DNA from 4 places in the Pectobacterium quasiaquaticum genome. Region 1 is predicted to be linked to each of the others. Evidence: predicted binding sites of a transcription regulator. Region 1 holds the regulator's gene; each other region holds the start of a gene.

Region 1 (6,139 bases):
AGCAGCACGCAGGCGGCGGTCAGCAGTCCCATTGACACATTGAAGATAATCCACGCTTTCTTACTGCGCAGCAGCCGCCCAATCATCGTGCCGAACCCGAGCCAGATGACGCCGGACACCAGATTAACCAGCACAATCCCGATGCTTATGGCGATCACAGACTGGTTATAGCCTTCCCCCGCCAGACTAAAGCTGGCCACCGCGCCCAGCGCCATAAGCCACGCTTTCGGGTTCAGGAATTGCAGCAACCACCCTTGATAAAGCCGGATCGGCTGGGGCGGCGCAACGGACGTTTCCAGCCGTTCGTAAGCCGCCGTGGCAATTTTCCACGCCAGCCAGAGCAGATAGGCACTGCCGAGGACTTTCAGGATAAAATGCAGCGAAGGGTAAATCAGAATCAAACCACCGACACCGAATGCCACCAGCAGCAAAATACTCTGCATGCCCAGCATAATGCCGACCATCAGCCACAGTGAACGCATAAAGCCAAAATTCGCGCCCGAAGTGGTCAACAGCATATTGTTCGGCCCCGGCGTGATGGCCGCTACCCACAAAAAACCCAACATCGAAAGAAATAAACTCAGTTCCATTATTTGTGGGCGCTCCTGACCCAAATGTCGTACCAACTGGCAGCATTGAAGCTAACAGTGTGATATTGATCGTACAAGAGCCGACAACAAGATTTCTATATCCTTTATGTATGATCATTTTCGTCCGCTGAGCGGCGCGCATAATCCACATCTGCAAACGCTATTGCCGCGTCTGATCCGCCGTCATGCGCAATTCTCGCCAGTCTGGCAGCCGCTTGAATTGCCGGACGGCGATTTCGTCGATCTGGCCTGGAGCGAAGCCCATGAACAGGCACGGCACAAACCGCGCGTGGTGCTGTTCCACGGGCTAGAGGGCAGCTTTCATAGCCCCTATGCCCACGGCCTGCTGCATGCCTGTAAGCAGCGCGGCTGGCTGGCCGTCATCATGCATTTTCGTGGATGCAGCGGGAAACCCAACCGAATGAAGCGCATTTATCATTCCGGCGAAACCAGCGATGCCAGCTATTTCCTGCGTTGGATGCAAGAGACGCAGGGCAATGCGCCTACCGCCGCCATTGGCGTGTCTCTCGGCGGCAACATGCTGGCCTACCTGCTCGCGCAGCAAGGCGAATCCTGTTCCCTGTCCGCGGCCGTCATTGTTTCCGCGCCACTGATGCTCGAACCCTGTAGCCGTCGGATGGAACAGGGTTTCTCTCGCGTCTATCAACACTACCTGCTGCGCCTGTTGAAACAAAACGCCGGTCGCAAGCTGGCGGCTTATCCAGATACACTGCCGATTCAGTTGCCGCAGTTGAAGCGAATCCGCCAGTTGCGAGAGTTTGATGACGTCATTACCTCACGTATCCACGGCTTCCGCGATGCAGCCGACTACTATCGACGCTGTAGCGCTCTGCCACTGTTGCCTCAGATTCGTAAACCGCTTCTCATTATCCATGCGAAGGACGATCCCTTCATGACGTCGGAGGTGATTCCCGATCTGTCGCAGTTACCGTCTAATATTGAGTATCAACTGACGGAACATGGTGGGCATGTCGGCTTCGTCGGAGGAACGTTGCTGAAACCGGAAATGTGGCTGGAACAGCGCATTCCCAACTGGCTTAGCCCATTTTTGGACCAAGCCAGCGACTCTTTTTCTTCAGGCACCGTTTTTACTCAGGCACCCTTTGAATCAGGAATTTTTTATTCAGGAGAGATCGCGTGATTATTCCCTGGCAACAGCTCGATCCAGAAACACTGGATAGCATCATCGAATCTTTCGTCCTGCGGGAAGGCACCGATTACGGCGAACAGGAGCGATCGCTGGCGCAGAAAGTGGAAGATATCCGCGGCCAACTCCAGTCTGGCAAGGTGGTGTTGGTGTGGTCTGAGTTACATGAAACCCTCAATATCATGCCCCGCAACCAGCTCAATGCTGGAGGACATGCCCCTTATTGAGCATGGCGAAAGTCGTGAAAGAACGCGTCAAACATGCTAACAATGATAATAATTACGTCTTTTTTGAGGATGCGCGCAGGCCTTCGGTCTATGCGAACCTCGCGATCACGGAGTCACGCGTCTTATGTCACATCAGCATCCGATTATTGCGGTTACCGGCTCCAGCGGAGCGGGAACCACAACAACCAGTCTGGCCTTCCGTAAGATTTTCCAGCAGTTTGATCTGCGTGCAGCCCAGTTGGAAGGCGATAGCTTTCACCGCTATACCCGCCCGGAAATGGATATGGCGATTCGTAAAGCGCGTGATTCAGGACGCCACATCAGCTATTTCGGCCCAGAAGCGAATGATTTCAGCCTGCTGGAACAGTCGTTTATCGAATATGGCCTGCACGGGCTCGGTCAGACGCGTAAATACCTTCATACCTATGATGAAGCCATTCCCTATAATCAGGTTCCCGGAACGTTCACGCCGTGGGAGCCAATGCCGGAACCCACGGACATCCTGTTCTATGAAGGATTGCACGGCGGCGTAGTCACCGAACAAAACGACGTGGCACAGCATGTCGATTTACTCGTCGGCGTGGTGCCGATCGTCAACCTGGAATGGATTCAAAAGCTGATTCGTGACGTTAATGAGCGCGGTCACTCGCGTGAAGCGGTGATGGATTCCGTCGTCCGCTCAATGGAAGACTACATCACCTATATCACGCCACAGTTCTCTCGCACACACATCAACTTCCAGCGTGTGCCTACCGTGGACACCTCCAACCCGTTCGCAGCCAAATCGATTCCGTCACTGGACGAAAGCTTCGTCGTGATTCATTTTCAGGGATTGGACAATATTGATTACCCCTATCTGCTCGCCATGTTGCAGGGTTCCTTTATTTCGCACATCAACACGCTGGTCGTTCCCGGCGGGAAGATGGGGCTGGCGATGGAATTGATCATGGCGCCGCTGGTGCAGCGGTTAATTGAAGGGAAAACTATCGAATAAGCATCGAGATACACGGGGCGGCCATAGGGGTGAGGCCTCCCTACCGGAACCTCCCCTGTGTTTCCCCTAATAACAGGCTTAAGTGACCAGAATGAGTGCCCAGAGAAAGGGATTATTCCAGCACTCTAATTTCGTGGCTGTGCGTCACCTCAACGGCTTTACCCAGCATCAGTGCTACAGAGCAGTATTTTTCCGCCGACAGTGCGACGGCTCGCTCGACAACTTTGTCGGTCAACCCTTTTCCCGTCACGATAAAATGCAGATTGATGTGGGTAAATAAACGCGGTGCGTCAGACCGACGCTCTGACGTTAATTTCACTTCACAATCCGCTACATCGTTGCGGCCTTTTTGCAGAATCGATACCACATCAATCGCGCTGCATCCGCCTACAGACATCAACACCATTTCCATCGGACTGGGCGCTTTATCACCGGAATTGCCGTCCATCAATATCTGATGCCCTGATGCAGATTCGCCCAAAAACGTTAAGCCTTCAACCCATTTCACCCGTGCCTGCATGATGCCTCTCCACTAAAAATTTTTTGAAAATTTATACCGTTACTGTACAAAAACCAGCGTTAATCAGCGCTTTGTCATGCTGAAGCGAGACAACACAAGACACGTCCTTCAAGCTGTGTTAAAACGAAAACAGAATAGACCTTTTCTGGACAAACCCAGAAACGAAGAAGATGATGGCCTGGCCAGACATACCCCAGCCACGTTTACGGTGCGGCAAGGCAGCAACCGGAAAATAAAGGGTACAGTGGTTTCAGTATATTCCCTGACGTCATTCTGCCTAGACTGAATTTTATTTTTTTAGCAGTAAAACACGCCGTACAGGGAACTCTGACCCCTGTAATTTGCGCAGTGAATTACAACAGAGGATGATAGCGAATGGTTCTCGGCAAACCGCAAACAGACCCAACTCTCGAATGGTTCCTTTCCCATTGTCATATTCACAAGTATCCATCGAAGAGCACGCTGATTCACCAAGGTGAAAAAGCAGAAACGCTTTACTACATCGTGAAAGGCTCTGTCGCAGTGCTAATCAAAGATGAAGAAGGCAAGGAAATGATTCTCTCCTACCTCAATCAGGGCGATTTTATCGGCGAGCTCGGCCTGTTTGAAGAAGGTCAGGAACGCAGCGCATGGGTTCGGGCAAAAACCGCCTGTGAAGTGGCCGAAATTTCCTATAAAAAATTCCGCCAGCTCATCCAGGTTAACCCGGATATCCTCATGCGCCTGTCTGCACAAATGGCAAGCAGACTTCAGGTTACCTCTGAGAAGGTCGGCAACCTCGCCTTCCTTGATGTGACCGGCCGTATTGCCCAAACCCTACTCAACCTGGCCAAACAACCTGATGCCATGACGCATCCAGATGGCATGCAAATAAAAATTACCCGTCAGGAAATTGGGCAAATCGTTGGCTGCTCGCGTGAAACCGTGGGCCGCATTCTGAAAATGTTAGAAGACCAGAATCTGATCTCTGCACACGGTAAAACGATTGTCGTTTACGGCACTCGCTAAGCCCCTGTCGCTGTACCCTACCAATAAAAAAGCGTGAAGCCTCGGCCTCACGCTTTTTTTATGGCGAGCTTCCTGCTCGCCACCCTACGGGTCGTTGCTAACGCAACGTTGAAAAACGTTCCCTACGTTTTTTATGGCTGATCTTTTGAGAGCATAATCAGTCTGCTGCGTTAACGACCTGCGCGACGGCTTTAGCAAATTTTGCCATCCCCTGCGCAATATCCTCTTCATCAATGATCAAAGATGGCACAAAGCGGATTACGTTCGGCCCAGCCATCAGCACCATAAGCCCCTGAGCCGTTGCCGCCGCCAGAAACTCGCCCGCACGACCGTGCCATTGCGGTTTCAGTTCAGCCCCCAGTAACAGCCCCATACCGCGGATCTGTTTGAATACATCGTACTGCTGATTGATTTTCTCAAGCTCGCTGACAAAGCGATCGTGGCGATCCGCTACACCTGACAGCACTTCTGGCGTATTGATAATATCCAGCGCGGCTTCCGCTACCGCACAGGCCAGCGGGTTGCCGCCATAGGTGGTGCCGTGCACCCCAACCGTCATGGCCGATGCGATCTCTTCCGTCGTCAGCATCGCGCTAATTGGGAAACCACCACCCAATGCTTTAGCCGTTGTGAGAATATCCGGCGTAATGCCGTAGTGCATGTAGCTAAATAGTTTGCCAGTACGCCCCATTCCGCTCTGCACTTCATCAAACACCAGCAGCGCCTTGTGCTGATCGCACAGCTCGCGAACGCCTTGTAAAAATTCAGGCGTAGCAGGCGTAATCCCCCCTTCACCCTGAACCGGCTCAAGCACGACTGCACAGGTGTGATCGTCCATCACCGCTTTAACCGCAGCCAGATCGTTGAAGGGAACATGAACAATATCGGCAGGCTTCGGCCCGAAACCATCGGCATATTTAGGCTGTCCGCCGACTGAGACGGTGAACAGCGTCCGACCATGGAATGCATTGTAGAAGGCGATGATCTTGGTTTTATACGGACTATGGCGTTTAACCGCATAGTGACGCGCCAGCTTGAAGGCAGCTTCATTGGCCTCAGCACCGGAGTTAACAAAAAACACACGGTCGGCAAAAGTCGCATCAATCAATTTGCTGGCGAGGCGCAACGCAGGCTCATTAGTGAAAATATTGCTGGTATGCCACAGCTTTTCACCCTGCTGCTGCAACGCGTTCACCAATGCAGGATGACAGTGACCCAGCGCCGTAACCGCAATACCGCCGGAGAAATCGATATACTCGCGGCCGTCCTGATCCCAGACGCGACTCCCTTTACCTTTCACGGGTACAAACTTCGCGGGTGCATAAACTGGCAAAATCACTTTATCGTGAGTATCCCGTGTCACTGCTTTCTGCTCTGCTGCCATTTGCTGCCTCACTCTGCTGTCCATCATATCGGAATGAAAATATAGTCACTAAATATGCATAAAAAATCAATTTCAGGCAATATTAAATCGGCTACTGAGGAGAATAACTTTCTATATAGCTAAATTTTAAGGAAATTATCCAAAAGCTGATGCCCTTGTTGGCTAAGAATGCTCTCTGGGTGAAACTGCACCCCTTCCAGCGGCAATGCGCGATGGCGAATCCCCATAATCTCATCACGCGTTCCTTC
Region 2 (6,139 bases), 120 kb from region 1:
CAGGAAACAAGGTTTTGGGAGTAACAAACCAACATGACAGAAATGATCTCCGCAACAGTGCTGCTGTTGCTCATTATGGATCCACTCGGCAATCTGCCGATTTTCATGTCCGTACTCAAGCACCTCGACCCTAAACGCCGACGTGTAGTGCTGATCCGTGAAATGCTAATTGCACTCGGGCTGATGCTGATCTTCCTGTTCGCCGGTGAACGCATTCTGGCATTCCTGAATCTTCGCACCGAAACCGTGTCGATTTCCGGCGGTATCGTGCTGTTCCTCATCGCGATTCGTATGATTTTCCCTTCGCAGGAAGGCAATAGCAGCGGTCTGCCAGCCGGCGAAGAGCCGTTTCTGGTGCCCATGGCAATTCCACTGGTAGCGGGGCCGTCGATCCTCGCGGCGCTGATGCTGCTGTCTCACCAGTATCCCAACCAGCTACCTCACCTGACGCTGGCGCTGTTTATCGCCTGGACGATTTCATTCATCATCCTGCTGATGTCGGATGTGTTCTTGCGCTTGCTGGGTGAGAAAGGCGTGAGTGCGCTGGAGAAATTGATGGGATTGATTCTGGTCATGCTATCGACGCAGATGTTCCTCGATGGCGTGCGTGCTTATATGAAGTTATAGCAGCTCCGTTTCCCCCTGTGTCTTATGCATAAATGTGCAAATTAGTGTGGGGGTTGACGTTATCTGGCGTAAAAATTATGCAGCGATGGGCATGACCACCGAGTGAGCGGCAAGGACGCCGCGAAAGGCTGTGCCGCGCCGAGAGCGCGTCACAGTCGGCTCGAAAAGTGGTCATGAACGCCGATGGCACCGCGTAGCGGCATAATTTAGCCAGAAGCCTGGGGTCATGGGCCGAGCGGCGTTTGAGCCGCCCCATGTCGGGCGCGTGCTACGAAGTAGCATGAAAATAACGACATTATCGCGCACGAAACCGTCTCTTGGTCGGCATAAAAATGTGACTAAAAGCCTCCCTCCGCAAGGAGGGGGCTAAACACATCAGAGAAGAATACTTCCCACTAACGCTATCAGGAACGCGATGGTGCCGAGCAGCGTTTCCATCACCGTCCAGGTTTTCAGGGTCGTTTTCTCATCCATTTCAAGGAAACGACTGACTAGCCAGAAACCCGAGTCGTTCACATGCGACAGCACGGTCGCCCCGCCCGCAATCGCCACTACGATAAAGCACAGGTCAAACTGGCTTAATCCTGTGGTCGCCGCCACTGTGGGCGCCATCAGCGCTGCCGTCGTCGTCAGTGCCACCGTTGCAGAACCCTGCGCTACACGCAGTGCCATCGACACCACAAATGCAGCAACGATAACAGGCATGCCCGTATCTGCCAGTGCACCGGATAGCGCGTTGCCAATTCCGCTGGCACGCAGAACACCACCGAACATGCCACCTGCGCCAGTTACCAGAATAATGGCGCAAATTGGCCCTAATGCCCCATCACAAATTTTTTCCAGATGCGCTCGGCTTTTGCTGCCGCTAAAGACCATCAAAGCAAAAAACACCGTGATCAGTAACGCAACAGGGGTTTTCCCTAGCATACGCAAGAACTGAACAACACCGTTATCACCGCTCACTATTCCCATCACCGTTAGCGTATTCAGCCCGGTATCGAGAAAAATCAGCACTAATGGCAGCAGCAGAATACTCAACACCACGGAAAAGCGCGGTGGTTTAACAGCGGTATCCGTTTCAACCGCAGACAAGAAGCTTGCAGGCAGTTTGATGTCGAATTTTTTACCGGCGTACAACCCATAGAGGTAGCCGCCGAAATACCAGGTCGGTAGCGCGATGAGGCCCCCGATAATCACCAGCAGGCCGATGTTGGCGCCTAACAATTCACTCGCAGCAACGGGGCCGGGATGTGGGGGTACCAAGGCGTGCATAGCGGCAAACGCGCCCGCCGCAGGAAACGCATATTTTAGCGTCGAGCCACCGAAGCGCTTTGCCACGCTGAAAATAATCGGCAGCATAACAACCAGACCGGCATCAAAAAAGATCGGGAAGCCGAACAGCAGAGAAGCGACCCCTAGCGCAAAAGGTGCACGATGTTCGCCAAATTTATTAATCAGCGTATCCGCCAGCACATTCGCGCCGCCGGTCACCTCTAACAGGCGGCCAATCATTGCCCCTAGTCCAACCAGCAGGGCAACGGATGCCAGCGTACTACCGAAACCACTCAGCAGCGTCGGCACAATCTTTTCGTAAGGTGTTTTTGTTACCAATGCTGTTACCAGACTGACGAGTGTCAGCGCCAGGAACGCATGGATTTTAAAGCGCATAATCAGCACCAATAACAGTGCGACTGCACCAGCGGCAATGGTCAACAACACACTGGCGCTATAGGCGGAGGTGATTTCTGTCATCGTTAATAATCTCTTTAGGGCACTCGGTCTGGGTTGGCTAATTGTTTGTGAGGTGTATCACATCATCATTTGATACCGGTAACATGATACGGGTAACATGTTAAAGTATGGAACCATTAAGTATCATTTAATTTACAGTTTGGGATAGAGATCAAATTATGTCAGGTCGAAGCATTATTCTGATGGGCGTATCAGGCAGTGGAAAATCCTCAGTTGGCGCTGAACTTGGCCGCGCCATTCAGGCAAAATTTATTGACGGCGACGATCTGCACCCGCGCGCGAATATCCAGAAAATGGCCAGCGGCACGCCGTTGAATGACGACGACCGCGCACCATGGCTGGAGCGACTCAGCGATGTTGCCTACAGCCTGGCGCACAAAAACGAGACCGGCATCATCGTCTGTTCCGCGCTGAAAAAGCGTTACCGCGACCGCCTGCGCGAAGGCAACGAAAAGATGGTGTTTATCTATTTGAAAGGTAGCTTTGAGCTGGTTCTGGAGCGTCACAAAGCCAGAGCAGGCCACTTCATGCCGACAGAACTACTGAAAAGCCAGTTCGATGCGCTGGAAGAACCGGATAGCGATGAGCCGGATGTCCTGAAAGTCGATATTGACGGCACCCGGGAAGACGTCGTGCAGCGCTGCGTTGACGCACTGCGCGCGGCAGGCTAACGCAGCGGCTTAGAGGCTTTCGCCGTCCAGCACGGTAAAGCCGACATCGACCCTCTCCTGCGTCACTGGCTCGCCCCGCAGACGAGCCAGCAGTTGTTCGGTGCCGACGCGTCCCATATATTCACGCGGTGTCAGTACGCTAGCCAGCTTCGGCACCATCGCCTGACCAATGTCGTGCCCGTGGAAACCGGCTACGCCAATGTCATCCGGCACGCGCAGCCCCTGCCGCTGGCATTCGAACATCGCGCCGACGGCTAAGTCATCATTGGTGCAAAACACGCTGTCGACCTGCGGGTATTCCGCCTGCGTCTGCCGCAGCAGTTCGCCACCAAGCGAATAGGAAGACGCCCGCTCACTCATCACGCAATAGCTCTTGAGCCCGCTTTCCCACATCGCTTGCTCGTAGCCCTGACTGCGCATAATCGTACGCTCATCCTGACGCGCACCGAGATAGACGATATGACGATGCCCCAGCGCGACCATACGCAGCGTCATCTGTCGAGCGGCTTCAACGTTATCAAACCCGACAGCCATATCCAGACAGGGCGAGACGGAATCCATCAGTTCGACGACCGGAATACCAGCAACGTCCAGCATCTGGCGCGTTCGCGGCGTGTGGGTACGTTCAGCCAGAATAAGCCCATCGATGTGATACGACAGCAGGGAAGTCAGACGCTGTTCTTCTCTGTCAGGATGATAGCCATAATGCGCCAGCATGGTCTGGTAGCCGTGCGCTTCCGCCGTGCGTTCAATCCCGCGCAAGACTTCGGCGAAAACCTGATTGGTTAATGACGGCAGCAGTACGCCAATCGCTCGGCTGGTGGAGCTGGCGAGCATATTCGGCGCGAGGTTGGGGATATAGCCCAGCTCATCCAATGCAATAGCGATCTTTTCCTGCAACGCGGCGGATACCTGAGCGGGATTACGCAAATAACGGCTTACCGTCATTTTGGTAATACCCACGCGGTCAGCAACGTCCTGGAGAACGGGTCTTTTTTTCTTCATCGTCGACTAAAATGCCTGAAAAACAGTAATCTAAGTCTAACAAAAAAAGCATTAAGAAAGTAAAGACTGAGGGCAGAATCTGAATGATGTAATCAGGTCGTGATAAATAAAAAGCCCGCGTCCTTTCCTACGCGGGCTTCTTCACTTTTTTCATTCGCCATCATACTGGCGGCAGATCAAACAGCAGGATTTCGCTGTCCTCGCTGGCGTGTACGGAGATCGCCGTTTCGTCCCACACTGCAAACGCATCGCTAGCTTCCGCTTTCTGGCCGTTAATCTCTACCGTACCGCGCACCACCTGAATCCAGACGCGGCGACCGGCCTGAATCTGGTACACCGATTGCTCCTGCGCTTTCAGCGCCCAGCGCCACAGCGTCATGTCCTGAAAGACTTTCAGCGAGCCTTCACGCGCATCCGGGGACAGCACCAGTTGACGCCCTTGCTGCACATCAAAGCGTTTCTGCTCGTAGCGCGGCGTCAGCCCGGTTTTTTCTGGGATAATCCAGATTTGATACAGGTGCAACGGTTCGTCTTTGCTGGCATTGTATTCAGAGTGGCGAATACCCGTGCCCGCGCTCATAATCTGGAACTCGCCCGCTGGCACCTGCTCTTTATTTCCCATGCTGTCCTGATGTTCAACCGCACCGGACAATACATAGGTCAGAATTTCCATATCTTTATGCGGATGCGTGCCAAAACCCTGACCGCCTTCGATAACGTCTTCATTAATCACGCGCAGTGCCGAAAACCCCATGAAATCAGGATCGTAATAATCGGCAAATGAGAATGTGTGCCAGCTGTCAAGCCAGCCGTGATTCGCATGTCCGCGATCTTGCGCTTGACGTAAATAGATCATGTTATTTCCTCCCGCGTTTTTGATAAGGAAAGTGTAACGGGCGGCGATAAATAAGATAGCGCAAAAAACTCACCGCTCTGTTCGAAAAATCAGAACGGGATGACGGGCTGGAAGGAAATTGCAAAAAAAAAGCCAGCACCCGAGCTGGCTAAATAATACTGGAAGCAATGTGAGCAATGTCGTGCCTTCACAGGGAAACCGGATCGTCATGAACACCATCAATAACTAATACAGGCGCATGGCATCGTTCCCCAGAATGCACGACAATAATAATCATTATCATTCGCACTTGTAAAGTGCTTTTTGCGATAAGTTCTTATTCTCAATACGAACTGAGTGACAGCCCGTTTTGCTCCCTGCCACCTTTTACTCTGGCTGCGCCAATGCCCTTGCCAGCAGGGTGATCGGGTGTTCACACTTTTTACTGGTCGACATCTCAATCTGCCATTTACAGGTTTCGCAGTCCGTCACCACGATATCAACTCCGCTCTCTTCAATCTGCTGAAACAGCGGTGCGCCAATACCTTGCGACGTGGCGTAATTCTCTTTCTTGAAGCCGTAGGTACCCGCAATGCCGCAGCACTGGGAATCCAACATCACCAGCTCAAGACCGGGGATGCGTTGCAGCAGCGCCAGGGTATACGCCGTCCAGCCCATTCGTTCCAGATGGCAAGGCGTGTGATACGCCACCCGCAGCGGCAATTTACCCAGAGGCAGCGTTCGTCCTTCTTCTTCCAGCAGGCGATAGAGCTGGCGCGTCACCAGTTCGACACCATCGCGCACATGGCCGTTATCCACGCCCAGCAAATGTGGATACTCGTCCCGCAGCGTGAACGTACAACTGGATGACGTCGCGACCACCGGCAGGGATTTCTGATTAATCGCCTCATCCAGCGATTTGATATTCGCGTGCGCCTGCTTTCTGGCCTTGTCGTGAAAACCATTGGCGATCAGCGGCACGCCGCAGCATTTCTCTTTATTCAGCAACTGGACGCCAATACCCATCGCGTTAAAAACCTGAACCAGATCTTTACCTAGCTGTGGATGGTTGTAGTTCACATAGCAGCCGTGGAAGTAAGCGATCTGCTCATCATAGGCCTGCTGTTTTGCTGCCTGTTGGCGATACCAGCGCCGGAAGGTGCCGAACGAGTATTTCGGCAACTGGCGACGATGGTCGATTTTCAACGCTTTATCCAGCAGTTGGCGCACGGGTTTCAGGCTGGTCGCC
Region 3 (6,139 bases), 2.2 Mb from region 1:
GCATTGGGTTAGCACCTGGTCCGAACGGCGCACCTGCACGGCGGCCATCTGGCGTGTTACCCGTCTTCTTACCATATACCACGTTAGAGGTGATGGTCAGAACAGACTGCGTTGGTGTTGCACCACGGTAGGTATTCAGTTTCTGAATTTTCTTCATGAAACGTTCAACCAGATCACAAGCCAGTTCATCTACGCGAGAATCGTTGTTACCGAATTGTGGATATTCACCTTCGATATCAAAGTCGATAGCCAAGCCATCTTCATCACGAATGGGTTTAACTTTGGCATATTTGATGGCAGACAGGGAGTCAGCAGCAACAGACAGACCCGCGATACCACACGCCATAGTACGGAACACGTCACGGTCATGCAGTGCCATCAGCGACGCTTCGTAGCTGTATTTGTCATGCATGTAGTGAATGATATTCAGAGCGGTGACGTATTGTTTAGCCAACCAATCCATGAAGTGATCCATACGCTCCATCACTTCGTCGAAGTTCAGAACGTCGCCTTTGATCGGGGCTGATTTCGGACCAACCTGCATTTTCAGTTTTTCGTCGACGCCGCCGTTGATCGCGTACAGCATAGTTTTCGCCAGGTTTGCACGCGCACCAAAGAACTGCATTTGTTTGCCAACGATCATCGGGCTTACGCAACAAGCAATCGCGTAGTCATCATTGTTAAAGTCAGGACGCATCAGATCGTCATTCTCGTATTGCAGAGAAGAGGTATCGATGGAGACTTTAGCTGCATAGTTTTTAAAGCTTTGCGGCAATTTTTCAGACCACAGAATGGTCATATTTGGTTCTGGAGACGGCCCCATGGTGTACAGGGTGTTCAGGAAGCGGAAGCTGGTTTTGCTCACCAGAGTACGACCATCCAGACCCATACCTGCCAGAGATTCTGTTGCCCAGATTGGGTCACCAGAGAACAGCTCATCATACTCAGGCGTACGCAGGAAACGCACCATACGTAGTTTCATGACCAGATGGTCAATCATTTCCTGAGCTTCTTCTTCAGTGATTTTACCTGCTTTCAGGTCGCGCTCAAGGTAGATATCGAGGAAGGTGGAGACGCGTCCGAAGGACATTGCCGCACCATTCTGTGATTTCACCGCAGCCAGATAGCCGAAGTAAGTCCACTGCACGGCTTCCTGAGCTGTCGCTGCTGGGCCAGAAATGTCACAGCCATATTTAGCGGCCATTTCTTTAATTTGGCTCAGCGCATGATGCTGGTCAGCAATTTCTTCACGTAGACGGATTGTTGCTTCCAGATCTTCGCCGTTTTCCAGTTTGGATTGCAGAGAAGTGAACTGGGCAAACTTGTCTTTCATCAGATAGTCGATACCGTACAGCGCAACGCGACGGTAGTCACCGATGATACGACCACGGCCGTAAGCATCTGGCAGACCAGTCAGAACGCCTGATTTACGACAACGCAGGATATCTGGAGTGTAAACATCGAACACGCCCTGGTTGTGCGTTTTGCGGTATTCGGTGAAGATTTTTTTCAGTTGAGGATCCAGTTCACGGCCGTAAACTTTGCATGAACCTTCAACCATTTTGATGCCGCCGAACGGAATTAACGCACGTTTCAGCGGAGCGTCAGTCTGCAGACCAACGATTTTTTCCAGACCTTTGTTGATGTATCCCGCGTCGTGAGACGTGATAGTTGCAGCAACATTAGTATCAAAATCAACAGGCGCGTGAGTACGGTTTTCCTGTTTGATGCCTTCCATAACGCTGTCCCACAGCGCTGAGGTCGCTTTAGTTGCGCCAGCCAGGAAAGACTCATCACCTTCATACGGCGTGTAGTTTTTCTGGATAAAGTCACGAACATTGACGTTATCCTGCCATTCACCTTTGCTAAAGCCTTGCCATGCATTGGCCAATTTTTCATTCAGCTCGGTCATTTTACACCTACCTTTGATATGGATTTCTTAAAACCCGACGTTGCGGCCGATTGCACCTTAGTGGTGCTTGTCTCCACCGCGCAAATAAATTACCCAATATGTCAAACCGACCATTACGCCACCGCCGATGATGTTCCCTAGGGTGACGGGAATCAGATTGTCGGTGATAAAGTGGCTAACGGTTAAATGTTCAAACTGAGACGGCACCATGCCAATGGCATCCCAGAATTCTGGGGTCGCAAAATTTTTGATAACGATGCCCATAGGAATCATGAACATGTTGGCGATACTGTGCTCAAAGCCGCTGGAAACAAACATGGCGACAGGCAGAATCATGGCAAACATTTTGTCTGTAAGCGTACGGCCGGAATAACTCATCCACACGGCCAGACAAACCAGCAGGTTGGCCAGAATACCCAGACACAGTGCTTCAACAAACGTGTGTTCAAGTTTGTGTTCAGCTGTTTTCAGGACGTTAAGCCCCCACGCACCGTTTGCGACCATATGCTCTCCCGAGAACCAGATAAGTCCAACGAAGAAAAGCGCGCCAATCAGGTTACCGACATAAACATTTGCCCAGTTACAGGCTAGTTGCTTCCAGGTAATACGTCCACTGGCTTTGGCAATCACGATGAGAACGGTTGAGGTAAACAAGTCTGCACCGCAGACGACCACCAACATGAGGCCAAGGGAGAAACAGATACCACCGATCAACTTCGCGATGCCGAAAGGAATCGTTGCGGTCCCCGTGGTAGCCGTAATATAAAAGACGAAGGCGATCGAAATAAACACCCCCGCAGTGATCGCTAAATAAAACGTCGTGTACGGTTGTTTGGTAGCTTTATAGACTCCGGCGTCTTCAGCAACTTTTGCCATAGCGGCCGGAAGTAATAGAGTAAAGGGGTTGTCAGCTTTCACACTAACTCTCTCTTAAAAATTATCAGCGTTGAGATACTAACAAAGCAGTATACGGTAAAATTTGACGTGGATCATATTGCAAGAAATTAACAGGTTGGTGGGGAGGGTGTAATACCGAGATTTTATGGTTAATTTATTGAATTTTATAATAAAAAAATATTTTAAATTTTACAAAAAGAGTTGAATGGCATACGTTAAACCTACCGATTTAGCGTTAATAAAAATCATGTTTTGTAGAATTTCAGTACCACCTTGTCGATGTAATTTAATTAAAAATTCACCATTCAATAACAATGTTCTAATTATACATTATGAATAATAAATATTGCCCTTTGGACAATAAAATAGCCCTTTAAGATAAAGGGCTATTTCTCGGTTGCTATTTGTACTCGATCGCACTCATCGATATAAAACGCGTGCTGGTTGCATCACTCTGGCATTATTTTGCTTGCCAATAACGACGTTTCGCCTGTTGCAGTTTTTCATAGGCAGCCAGCAGCGATTGGTGCGCAGGTAAAGAGCTAAAGGTGTCATCCACGGCAAACAGACCATAGAAGCACGTTTCGCCAGCAATGGCGGCGCTGGCGGCATCGACCGTCTCACTGCCGTACATTTTGGTAAAGGCGTCATAATATTCTGCTGGATCGCGCTCAGGTTCTTGCGCCAGTAACAGCAGCGTTTGCAGGCAACGGTAATAATTGCTGCGCTGTGCTGTAAAGACGGAGTCGTTGAAATCTTGCGTCCACTCTGTCCAGGTCAGCGCCTGATCCAGATCGCCGCCAGCCAGAGCCAGCATGGCTTTCAATTCGCCAACGCGCAGAGTGAGCCAGCCATTATCTTTGCCGGTGGCAATGCCAAGCAGCTCGCGTATGCGGGTGAAATCATCCAGACCTTCGTCATCCAACTGTTGCAACAGCGTCAGATAGTCTTCTTTTTCCCATTTGCTGTCAGGCAGCGCCAGCAGCGTGTCACGCAGGTGAGCACCCATGCTGTTATTGGCCAGTAACAGATCGTCGGCAGGGTAGATGTCCGACATTCCTGGCACGATGATGCGGCAGGCATAAACGGCCAGATGCTCATAGTCAGCAATGTAGACTTCTTTATCTTCCTGCTTGAAGATCGCCATCAATGTAGCGAATTCTTCCTCCGTCGACCCTTTAAAGCTCCAGTCGGCAAATTCATAATCCGCTGTTTTCTTGAACATATCCCAAGAGATCAGACCGCTGGAGTCGATAAAGTGGGTTTCCAGATTAGCGTGCTCGGCAACTTCTTCATCATCGAACGTCGGTGGGGTGAACACGTCCAAATCTTTCAGGCCACGGCCTTGCAGCAGCTCGGTAACGGTACGCTCCAGCGCCACGCCGAAGTCAGGGTGCGCGCCGAAGGAGGCAAAGCAGGTGCCGTTGGCGGGGTTAAACAACACCACGCAGATAACCGGATATTTCCCGCCCAGTGAGGCATCGTAAGAGAAAATCGGGAAACCTTCTTTTTCCAGCGTTGCAATCGCTTCGACCACGCCTGGGTAGCGGTTCAGCACCTCTTGCGGAATTTCTGGCAGGCTGATGGATTCGGAAATGATGCGGTTCTTGATGCTGCGCTCAAACACTTCAGACAGCCCCTGAACGCGGGCTTCGTTGGCGGTGTTACCTGCGGACATCCCGTTAGATACGTACAGGTTACCGATGATATTCATCGGGATATAAACGGTTTGCTGATCGGATTGACGGGTAAACGGCAGTGCGCAAATGCCTCTGTCGGCATTGCCAGATTGCAGATCGATCAGATCGCTGGCGCTCAGTTCCTGCTCAGGATCGTAAAACTGATGCAGACGGGCATCCAGAATACCTTCCGGTAGCGCATCATCTTCTGGAATCGGGAACCATTTTTCATTCGGGTAGTGAACGAAATCACCGTTGGCGATCGTCTTGCCGAGATAGAAGTCAGCGAAGAAATAGTTGGTGGACAGACGCTCGAAATACTCGCCTAACGCGGAAGCAAGTGCCGCTTTCTTACTGGCGCCTTTGCCGTTAGTGAAGCAGAGCGGGCAATCGCGGTCTCGAATATGGACAGACCAGACATTTGGCACCGGGTTCAGCCATGACGCTTCTTCGATGTTAAACCCCAGGTCTTGGAGCTGTTGTTGAAAACGGGCGATGGAATCTTCCAGGGCGGCGTCTTTGCCTGGGATAAACGTTTGAGTCATGGTGTTCACTCTTATCGAGATTAGCGGAAGCGGCATGATACGGATTTTTCTGCCCAGACTCTATTTATTCATAACAGATCGGCAACAGTGAAAAAGAACAGGCTGCGTAACGTGCCGTTTTGCATAATGAAAGCGCAATAAGCGTTGCAGCCGCGATTGACGAGTGATAAAACCGATAGCAGGGTAAAAGTAGTGTGGTTATGGCGGTTGTTCCGTTATAACTACTATCTTGTAACAGCGGTATTTTTATAACCGTCAGGTTTATAAAAATGGTATTTGTAACAACGGTGATAAAAAGAGCCGCTATTTTTCAGGTGTGGTGAGGGGAAATGACTCAGATTTTTAATTTTAGCGCCGGTCCAGCAATGCTGCCGGTTGAAGTACTGCGTCGTGCTGAACAGGAATTGTGTAATTGGAATGGCCTGGGTACATCGGTCATGGAAATCAGCCACCGCAGTAAAGAGTTTATGCAGGTTGCCGCTGAATCCGAACAAGATCTGCGTGATTTGCTGAAAATCCCCTCCAACTACAAAGTGCTTTTTTGCCACGGCGGCGCTCGTGCGCAATTTGCGGCAGTCCCATTAAATCTTCTGGGCGAACGTACCACGGCGGACTACATCGACGGCGGATATTGGGCGCACAGCGCAATCAATGAAGCAGAAAAGTACTGCACGCCTAACGTGATTGACGTGAAAACGCGTGTAGGCGATCTGCGCGGCATTAAGCCGATGCGTGAATGGAAATTGTCTGATGACGCGGCGTTTGTGCATTACTGTCCGAATGAAACCATTGACGGTATTGCGATCGAAGAAGAGCCGGATTTTGGCGATAAAATTGTGGTCGCCGACTATTCTTCCAGCATTCTGTCTCGCCGTATTGACGTCAGTCGCTATGGTGTGATCTACGCCGGTGCGCAGAAAAATATCGGCCCGGCCGGTCTGACGCTAGTCATCGTGCGTGAAGATTTGCTGGGCAAAGCGCGCCGTGAGCTGCCATCGATTCTGGATTATCAGGTTCTGGCGGACAATGACTCCATGTTTAACACGCCGCCAACGTTTGCCTGGTACCTGTCCGGCATGGTCTTCAAATGGCTGAAAGAGTACGGC
Region 4 (6,139 bases), 1.9 Mb from region 1:
TGCCGTCCAGTCTATGCTGCCAGCACCGGTCGCACAGCTGGCGGAAGCCATGCGGTCACAGCCGTCCATCATGAATAACCTGAACGACCCGCAGAACCGGTATGCATTTTGCCTCACCTGCGGAGAAGTCCGGTAGCGTTTACAGTAGTCGCCAATATGTACCCTAAATAATTCGAGTTGCGTGAAGGCGGCAAGAGAAGGCATCCCGATGAGCTTACTCAGGTAAGTGATTCGGGTGACTGAACGCTGCCAACGCACAAGCAGCTTGAAGTATGACGGGTATAGCCCGATAGTAATAGTCATTGCTTATGATAGTATTATCGGGCTGTTTTTCCCTCTATAATTCTCGGTTTAAGCCTGACTCACACCACCATGCGAAAGAAATCCATTTATGTCGCCTATACGGGCGGCACTATCGGCATGCAGCGCTCTGCTAATGGCTATGTTCCGGTATCCGGTCATTTACAGCAGCAGTTGGCAAACATGCCGGAATTCCACCGTGAAGAGATGCCGTCGTTCACAATTCATGAATATGATCCGCTGATCGATTCGTCTGATATGACGCCAGCGGATTGGCAATCCATCGCGGACGATATTCAAAACCACTACGATGATTACGACGGTTTCGTGATTCTGCATGGTACTGACACGATGGCGTTCACCGCCTCTGCGCTCTCGTTTATGCTGGAAAATCTTGCCAAACCGGTTATCGTGACAGGGTCACAAATTCCGTTAGCGGAATTGCGCTCGGACGGTCAGACCAACCTGCTGAACGCGCTGTACGTTGCGGCTAATCATCCGATTAATGAAGTCGCCCTCTTCTTCAATAACAAACTGCTGCGCGGCAACCGCACCACCAAAGCTCACGCGGACGGCTTTGATGCCTTCGCTTCCCCCAACTATCCGCCGCTGCTGGAAGCCGGTATCCATATTCGTCGGCTGGCACCGACCGTGGAATGTAGCAACTGTCCGCCGCTGAAAGTGCATCACATTACGCCGCAGCCTATCGGGGTAATTACGATTTACCCCGGCATTTCTGCCGATGTCATCAGCAATTTCCTCCGTCAACCGGTGAAAGCACTTATCCTGCGCTCCTACGGCGTTGGCAACGCACCGCAAAGCCCGGGGCTGCTGCATGAATTACGTGAAGCCTCTGCTCGCGGCATTGTAGTCGTTAACCTGACACAGTGTATTTCTGGGCGCGTTAACATGGACGGCTATGCGACAGGCAATGCGCTGGCGCATGCAGGCGTTATCAGTGGCTTTGACATGACGGTCGAAGCCGCATTGACCAAACTGCATTACTTACTGAGCCAGCAAGACCTAAGCGCCGATGACATTCGCCAGTTGATGCAGAAAAACCTGCTCGGGGAATTGAGCGATAAAGACTGAATCAATCACGGAGTCGTAATGAAAAAAGCATTGCTATTAGTTGATCTGCAAAATGATTTTTGTCCCGGTGGCGCATTGCCCGTTAACGAAGGCGACCGCGTCATTGAGGTGGCTAACCGCGCTATTGAAGCCTGCGTCGCCGCTGGCGTTCCAGTGATTGCCAGTCAGGATTGGCACCCCGCTAATCACGGCAGTTTTGCGGTTAATGCGAATACCAAGGTCGGAGAACTCGGTGAGTTAAACGGTTGGCCGCAGATCTGGTGGCCGATTCACTGTGTGCAGGGAACAACCGGCGCTGATTTTCATCCAGCACTGAATCAATCAGCCATTCAGTGGGTAGTGCGAAAAGGAACCCAGCCGGAGATCGATAGCTATAGCGCTTTTTTCGATAACGGACATCGGGTGAAAACCGAATTGGATGCGTGGCTACACGCCAATCACATCACCCATTTGATTATTCTGGGGCTGGCGACCGATTATTGCGTCAAGTTCAGCGTGCTGGATGCGATTGCGCTGGGCTATCACACCGAAGTCTTGGTGGATGGCTGTCGTGGCGTGAATCTTTCGTCAGATGACAGTGAATCCGCATTACTGGAAATGACACAACGTGGGGCGATACTGACGGATATGGCGCAGTTTCTTACTACGTTGTCTGCCACCCACTAACGCTACGGCTACTGACAACGGGAACAGCGGCAGCCATTGCGGCTGCCTGCTTATGTTTTACGCGTTGGGTTTCAGCGTAATAATGGCGTCAGCGATGTTAAACTCGCGCTTCAGCTCTTGCTTACTCTTCATCACGATTTCGCCATCAGTGCCAATCGTCATGTGTTCAGCCTGTTCGTTATGGCGAGCCTGCCACATCATCACCATTTGCAGGCAATTTTCTTTCTGTTCAGCCGTCAACGCGACACCGTCTGGCCATTTGCCCAGTTCCACCGCCGTGACTAACCGTTGGTAAATTTCTGGCGTCATAGCGTCGATCAGATCATTGAGTTCCATATCCGGTTTCTGCTCCGAGAAAGGTCAGGTTTATTCTTACTGGGTTTCTGTGCTAACAGCGTTTTTAGTAGCTGAATCGTTTAAAGCCAACTATCATCTAGTTTATCGCCGTCGCACCTATCACAGACAGATTACCCGTCAACGCGTTCGCCATCAATGTCGTCGATGAAACTCAGTGAAGCCGAATTCACGCAGTAGCGTTCGCCCGTGGTTTTCGGGCCATCAGGGAAAACGTGCCCCAGATGCGCATCACACTGCCCGCAGCGGATCTCAATACGGCGCATATTGTGTGAATCATCTTCCAGATAGCGAATCGCCTCTGAAGAAACGGGCTGATCGAAGCTTGGCCAGCCACAGCCGGTGTCGTATTTACTGTCGGAATAAAACAGCGGAGCCTGGCAGCACAGGCAGTGATAAGCGCCAGTGCGCTTGTTATGCAGCAATTTGCCTGAAAATGCAGGTTCCGTACCACGTTGCTGGGTGACATAGCGCTGCATCTCTGTCAATTCAGTATTGTCGGATGGGGTACGCGAAGCAGAGTCGTTAGTCATAGGAAGTCTCACAGCGAGTGTTATCAATTCAATTAATCATTGATTATAACAAAAAATTAACAACCTGACAGACCGTTCTGGCCTAATATTAGGAATGTTATTAGCATCAATATTTAATTGTGATGCGAATCACATATTGAGATCACACAGGCTTTATATGATGCATTTCACCCTCATATCAGGCTTAGATGTTACTTAGTTACAGGGTCGAGCGGTTTTCGCACAAAGTTTGGTCATAGGTTTGACTTACAGCAACTATTGACACGATTCCGCTTGACGCTCAGCAAGGTTTTTGTAATTTTACAACCAACCTTTTATTCACAAACCAATAGCTGGTGGAATATATGACTATCAAAGTAGGTATCAACGGTTTTGGCCGTATCGGCCGTATTGTTTTTCGCGCTGCGCAAGAGCGTTCTGACATCGAGATCGTTGCAATCAACGACCTGTTAGATGCTGATTACATGGCGTATATGCTGAAGTACGACTCAACTCATGGTCGTTTCGACGGCACCGTTGAAGTTAAAGATGGCCACCTGGTTGTTAACGGCAAAACCATTCGTGTTACCGCAGAGCGCGATCCTGCAAACCTGAAGTGGAACGAAGTCAACGTGGATGTTGTTGCTGAAGCAACTGGCCTGTTCCTGACTGACGAGACTGCACGTAAACACATCGCTGCTGGTGCGAAGAAAGTCGTTCTGACTGGTCCATCTAAAGATGACACCCCAATGTTCGTTATGGGCGTAAACCACAAAACTTACGCTGGTCAGGAAATCGTTTCTAACGCATCTTGCACCACCAACTGCCTGGCTCCGCTGGCAAAAGTCATCAACGACAACTTCGGTATCGTTGAAGCACTGATGACCACTGTTCACGCAACCACTGCAACGCAGAAAACGGTTGATGGCCCGTCTCACAAAGACTGGCGCGGCGGCCGCGGCGCAGCACAGAACATCATCCCATCTTCTACCGGTGCTGCTAAAGCAGTAGGTAAAGTGATTCCTGAGCTGAACGGCAAACTGACTGGTATGGCGTTCCGCGTTCCTACCCCGAACGTTTCTGTTGTTGACCTGACTGCACGCCTGGAAAAACCTGCTTCTTACAAAGAAATTTGTGCAGCAATCAAAGCCGCTTCTGAAGGCGAGCTGAAAGGCGTTCTGGGCTACACCGAAGATGAAGTCGTTTCTACCGATTTCAACGGTGAAAAACTGACTTCCGTATTCGATGCTAAAGCGGGTATCGCTCTGAGCGACAACTTTGTGAAACTGGTTTCCTGGTACGATAACGAAACTGGTTATTCAAACAAAGTTCTGGATCTGATCGCTCACATCTCTAAATAAGCGTCAGCGATGATTCTGTGAAAAAAGGGCGACGTGATGTCGCCCTTTTTTATTGTTTATTGCAGATTTCTTTTTACCACGAAAAACAATCAAAAAAAGGCACTATCATGCATAACACAATGTTCTCACTCCCCGTCACGAAACAAATTAGCGCCACCCTCACCCAGCGTCAGTTGGACCAATTACCCATCATTGTCGTTGATCACCCTGAAGTTCGCGCGGCAGTCGCATTACAAGGTGCGCATCTGCTCAGTTGGCAGCCAACAAACGAAGAGCCGGTGCTCTGGCTGAGCGACAATACGCCTTTTACTCATCACGTTGCGATTCGCGGCGGTGTCCCGATCTGTTTCCCTTGGTTTGGCCCTTTCGCCGATCCTAATCACGGTTTTGCCCGTCTGCTGCCGTGGGAATTTACCGCCCACAGCGAAGATGAACACGGCGTACAGCTCACGTTCACGCTGCAAGACAATGAAGAAACGCGCAAGAGCTGGCCGCATGCGTTCACGCTCATCGCCCGCTTCAAGCTGGGTAAGGAATGTGGCATTGAACTGGAAGCGCATGGTGATTACAGCATTACCAGCGCGCTGCATACCTATTTCAATATCGGCGATATCAGCAATATCCGCATTGCTGGCCTGGGTGAGTCTTTCATTGATAAGGTGGATCAGGGCAAGCTGACAACGCAGCAAGGCGATCTGGTCTTTACCGACCGTACAGACCGCATTTATACCCAGCCGCAGGACACCAGTGTGGTACATGACGCTGTGCTGAAACGTGCTATCGAAGTGCACCATACGCACCATAGCGATGTCGTGTCATGGAACCCCGGTGCTGAGCTCTCTCGTACGATTAGCGATATGACCGATGAGGGATATAAAACGTTCGTGTGTGTGGAAACTGCGCGCATTAATCAACCGTTTGTCGCCTCCGTCAACGCGCCAGCGCGTCTGGCAACGGTTATCCGCATCAAGAAATAACCACGCGATAGGGTGTATGCCGATTTCGCCATACGCCCTATTCTGCAAATCCTTTTCCGCAAATCCTTTCGCTTCCGTTACACCACATCCAAATGCTGTTTACGCGTCGGCGGTGGAAAGGCCTGATCGAGCTGTGCGATATCTTCCTTCGATAGCACCACGTCCAGCGCTTTCGCATTTTCCTGCACATGCTTCACAGAACTGGCTTTTGGAATCGCGAGCACGCCCGGCTGGCGAATCACCCACGCCAGTAGAAGTTGAGCAGGCGTGATGTTATGTTCACGCGCAATGCGGTTCACCACCGGATGCGAGAATAATCCCTCACGCAAGCGCCCGGCCTGCGCTAGCGGGCAATATGCCATTACCGGAAGCGGCTGTTGCTGACACCACGGTAACAAATCAAACTCAATACCGCGCGATGCCAAATGGTAAAGCACCTGATTGGTCATGCAGCGCTGTCCGCCGTTTAGCGACCAGAGCTCCTGCATATCCTCAAAGTCGAGATTGGAGACGCCCCACTGGCCGATTTTTCCCGCCTGCTGTAACCGCTCCATCGCCGCAATCGTATCCACTAACGGGATGCCACCGCGCCAATGTAGCAAATACAGGTCAATGCGCTCGGTTTGCAGTCGCTTCAGGCTGCGTTCACACGCCTGTATCGCCTTTTCGCCTCCCGCATTGTGCGGATAGACTTTCGACACCAGATAAATGCTATCGCGGCGGCCACGTATCGCTTCACCGACGATGTCCTCCGCCCTGCCTTCCGCATACATTTCGGCCGTATCAATCAGCGTTAACCCAAGATCGATACCCGTTTGCAGCGCCGTCACTTCCTGCGCTTTCATTCGGGCATCTTCGCCCATGTACCACGTTCCCT

The links. Region 1 encodes CRP, which controls carbon source genes, mostly activating them, when cyclic AMP is high. Its sites were predicted from a motif close to ATGTGANNNNNNTCACAT; they were not measured.
Region 2: a site for CRP is predicted at 2,425-2,442, ahead of IG609_RS18740 (GntP family permease). Genes of this name have one in related genera too.
Region 3: a site for CRP is predicted at 2,890-2,907, ahead of focA (formate transporter FocA). Genes of this name have one in related genera too.
Region 4: a site for CRP is predicted at 3,063-3,080, ahead of msrB (peptide-methionine (R)-S-oxide reductase MsrB). Genes of this name have one in related genera too.

What each region holds. Positions count from the first base shown of each region.
Region 1 is NZ_CP065177.1:3,970,246-3,976,384, forward strand. Features, by position in the region: gene IG609_RS18195 (LysE family translocator) at 1-590, opposite strand, end outside; gene IG609_RS18200 (hydrolase) at 697-1,752, shown strand; gene IG609_RS18205 (YheU family protein) at 1,749-1,985, shown strand; gene IG609_RS18210 (phosphoribulokinase) at 2,110-2,979, shown strand; gene IG609_RS18215 (OsmC family protein) at 3,092-3,499, opposite strand; gene crp (cAMP-activated global transcriptional regulator CRP) at 3,875-4,507, shown strand; gene argD (bifunctional acetylornithine/succinyldiaminopimelate transaminase) at 4,665-5,891, opposite strand; gene IG609_RS18230 (aminodeoxychorismate synthase component II) at 6,011-6,139, opposite strand, start outside.
Region 2 is NZ_CP065177.1:4,092,075-4,098,213, forward strand. Features, by position in the region: gene IG609_RS18735 (YhgN family NAAT transporter) at 34-627, shown strand; gene IG609_RS18740 (GntP family permease) at 1,003-2,379, opposite strand; gene IG609_RS18745 (gluconokinase) at 2,538-3,050, shown strand; gene gntR (gluconate operon transcriptional repressor GntR) at 3,060-4,055, opposite strand; gene IG609_RS18755 (pirin family protein) at 4,216-4,911, opposite strand; gene glpC (anaerobic glycerol-3-phosphate dehydrogenase subunit GlpC) at 5,278-6,139, opposite strand, start outside.
Region 3 is NZ_CP065177.1:1,787,287-1,793,425, forward strand. Features, by position in the region: gene pflB (formate C-acetyltransferase) at 1-1,912, opposite strand, end outside; gene focA (formate transporter FocA) at 1,970-2,830, opposite strand; gene ycaO (30S ribosomal protein S12 methylthiotransferase accessory factor YcaO) at 3,270-5,033, opposite strand; gene serC (3-phosphoserine/phosphohydroxythreonine transaminase) at 5,363-6,139, shown strand, end outside.
Region 4 is NZ_CP065177.1:2,085,605-2,091,743, reverse strand. Features, by position in the region: gene sppA (signal peptide peptidase SppA) at 1-136, shown strand, start outside; gene ansA (asparaginase) at 373-1,392, shown strand; gene pncA (bifunctional nicotinamidase/pyrazinamidase) at 1,411-2,058, shown strand; gene IG609_RS09715 (YeaC family protein) at 2,116-2,394, opposite strand; gene msrB (peptide-methionine (R)-S-oxide reductase MsrB) at 2,526-2,945, opposite strand; gene gapA (glyceraldehyde-3-phosphate dehydrogenase) at 3,290-4,285, shown strand; gene IG609_RS09700 (D-hexose-6-phosphate mutarotase) at 4,393-5,262, shown strand; gene IG609_RS09695 (aldo/keto reductase) at 5,340-6,139, opposite strand, start outside.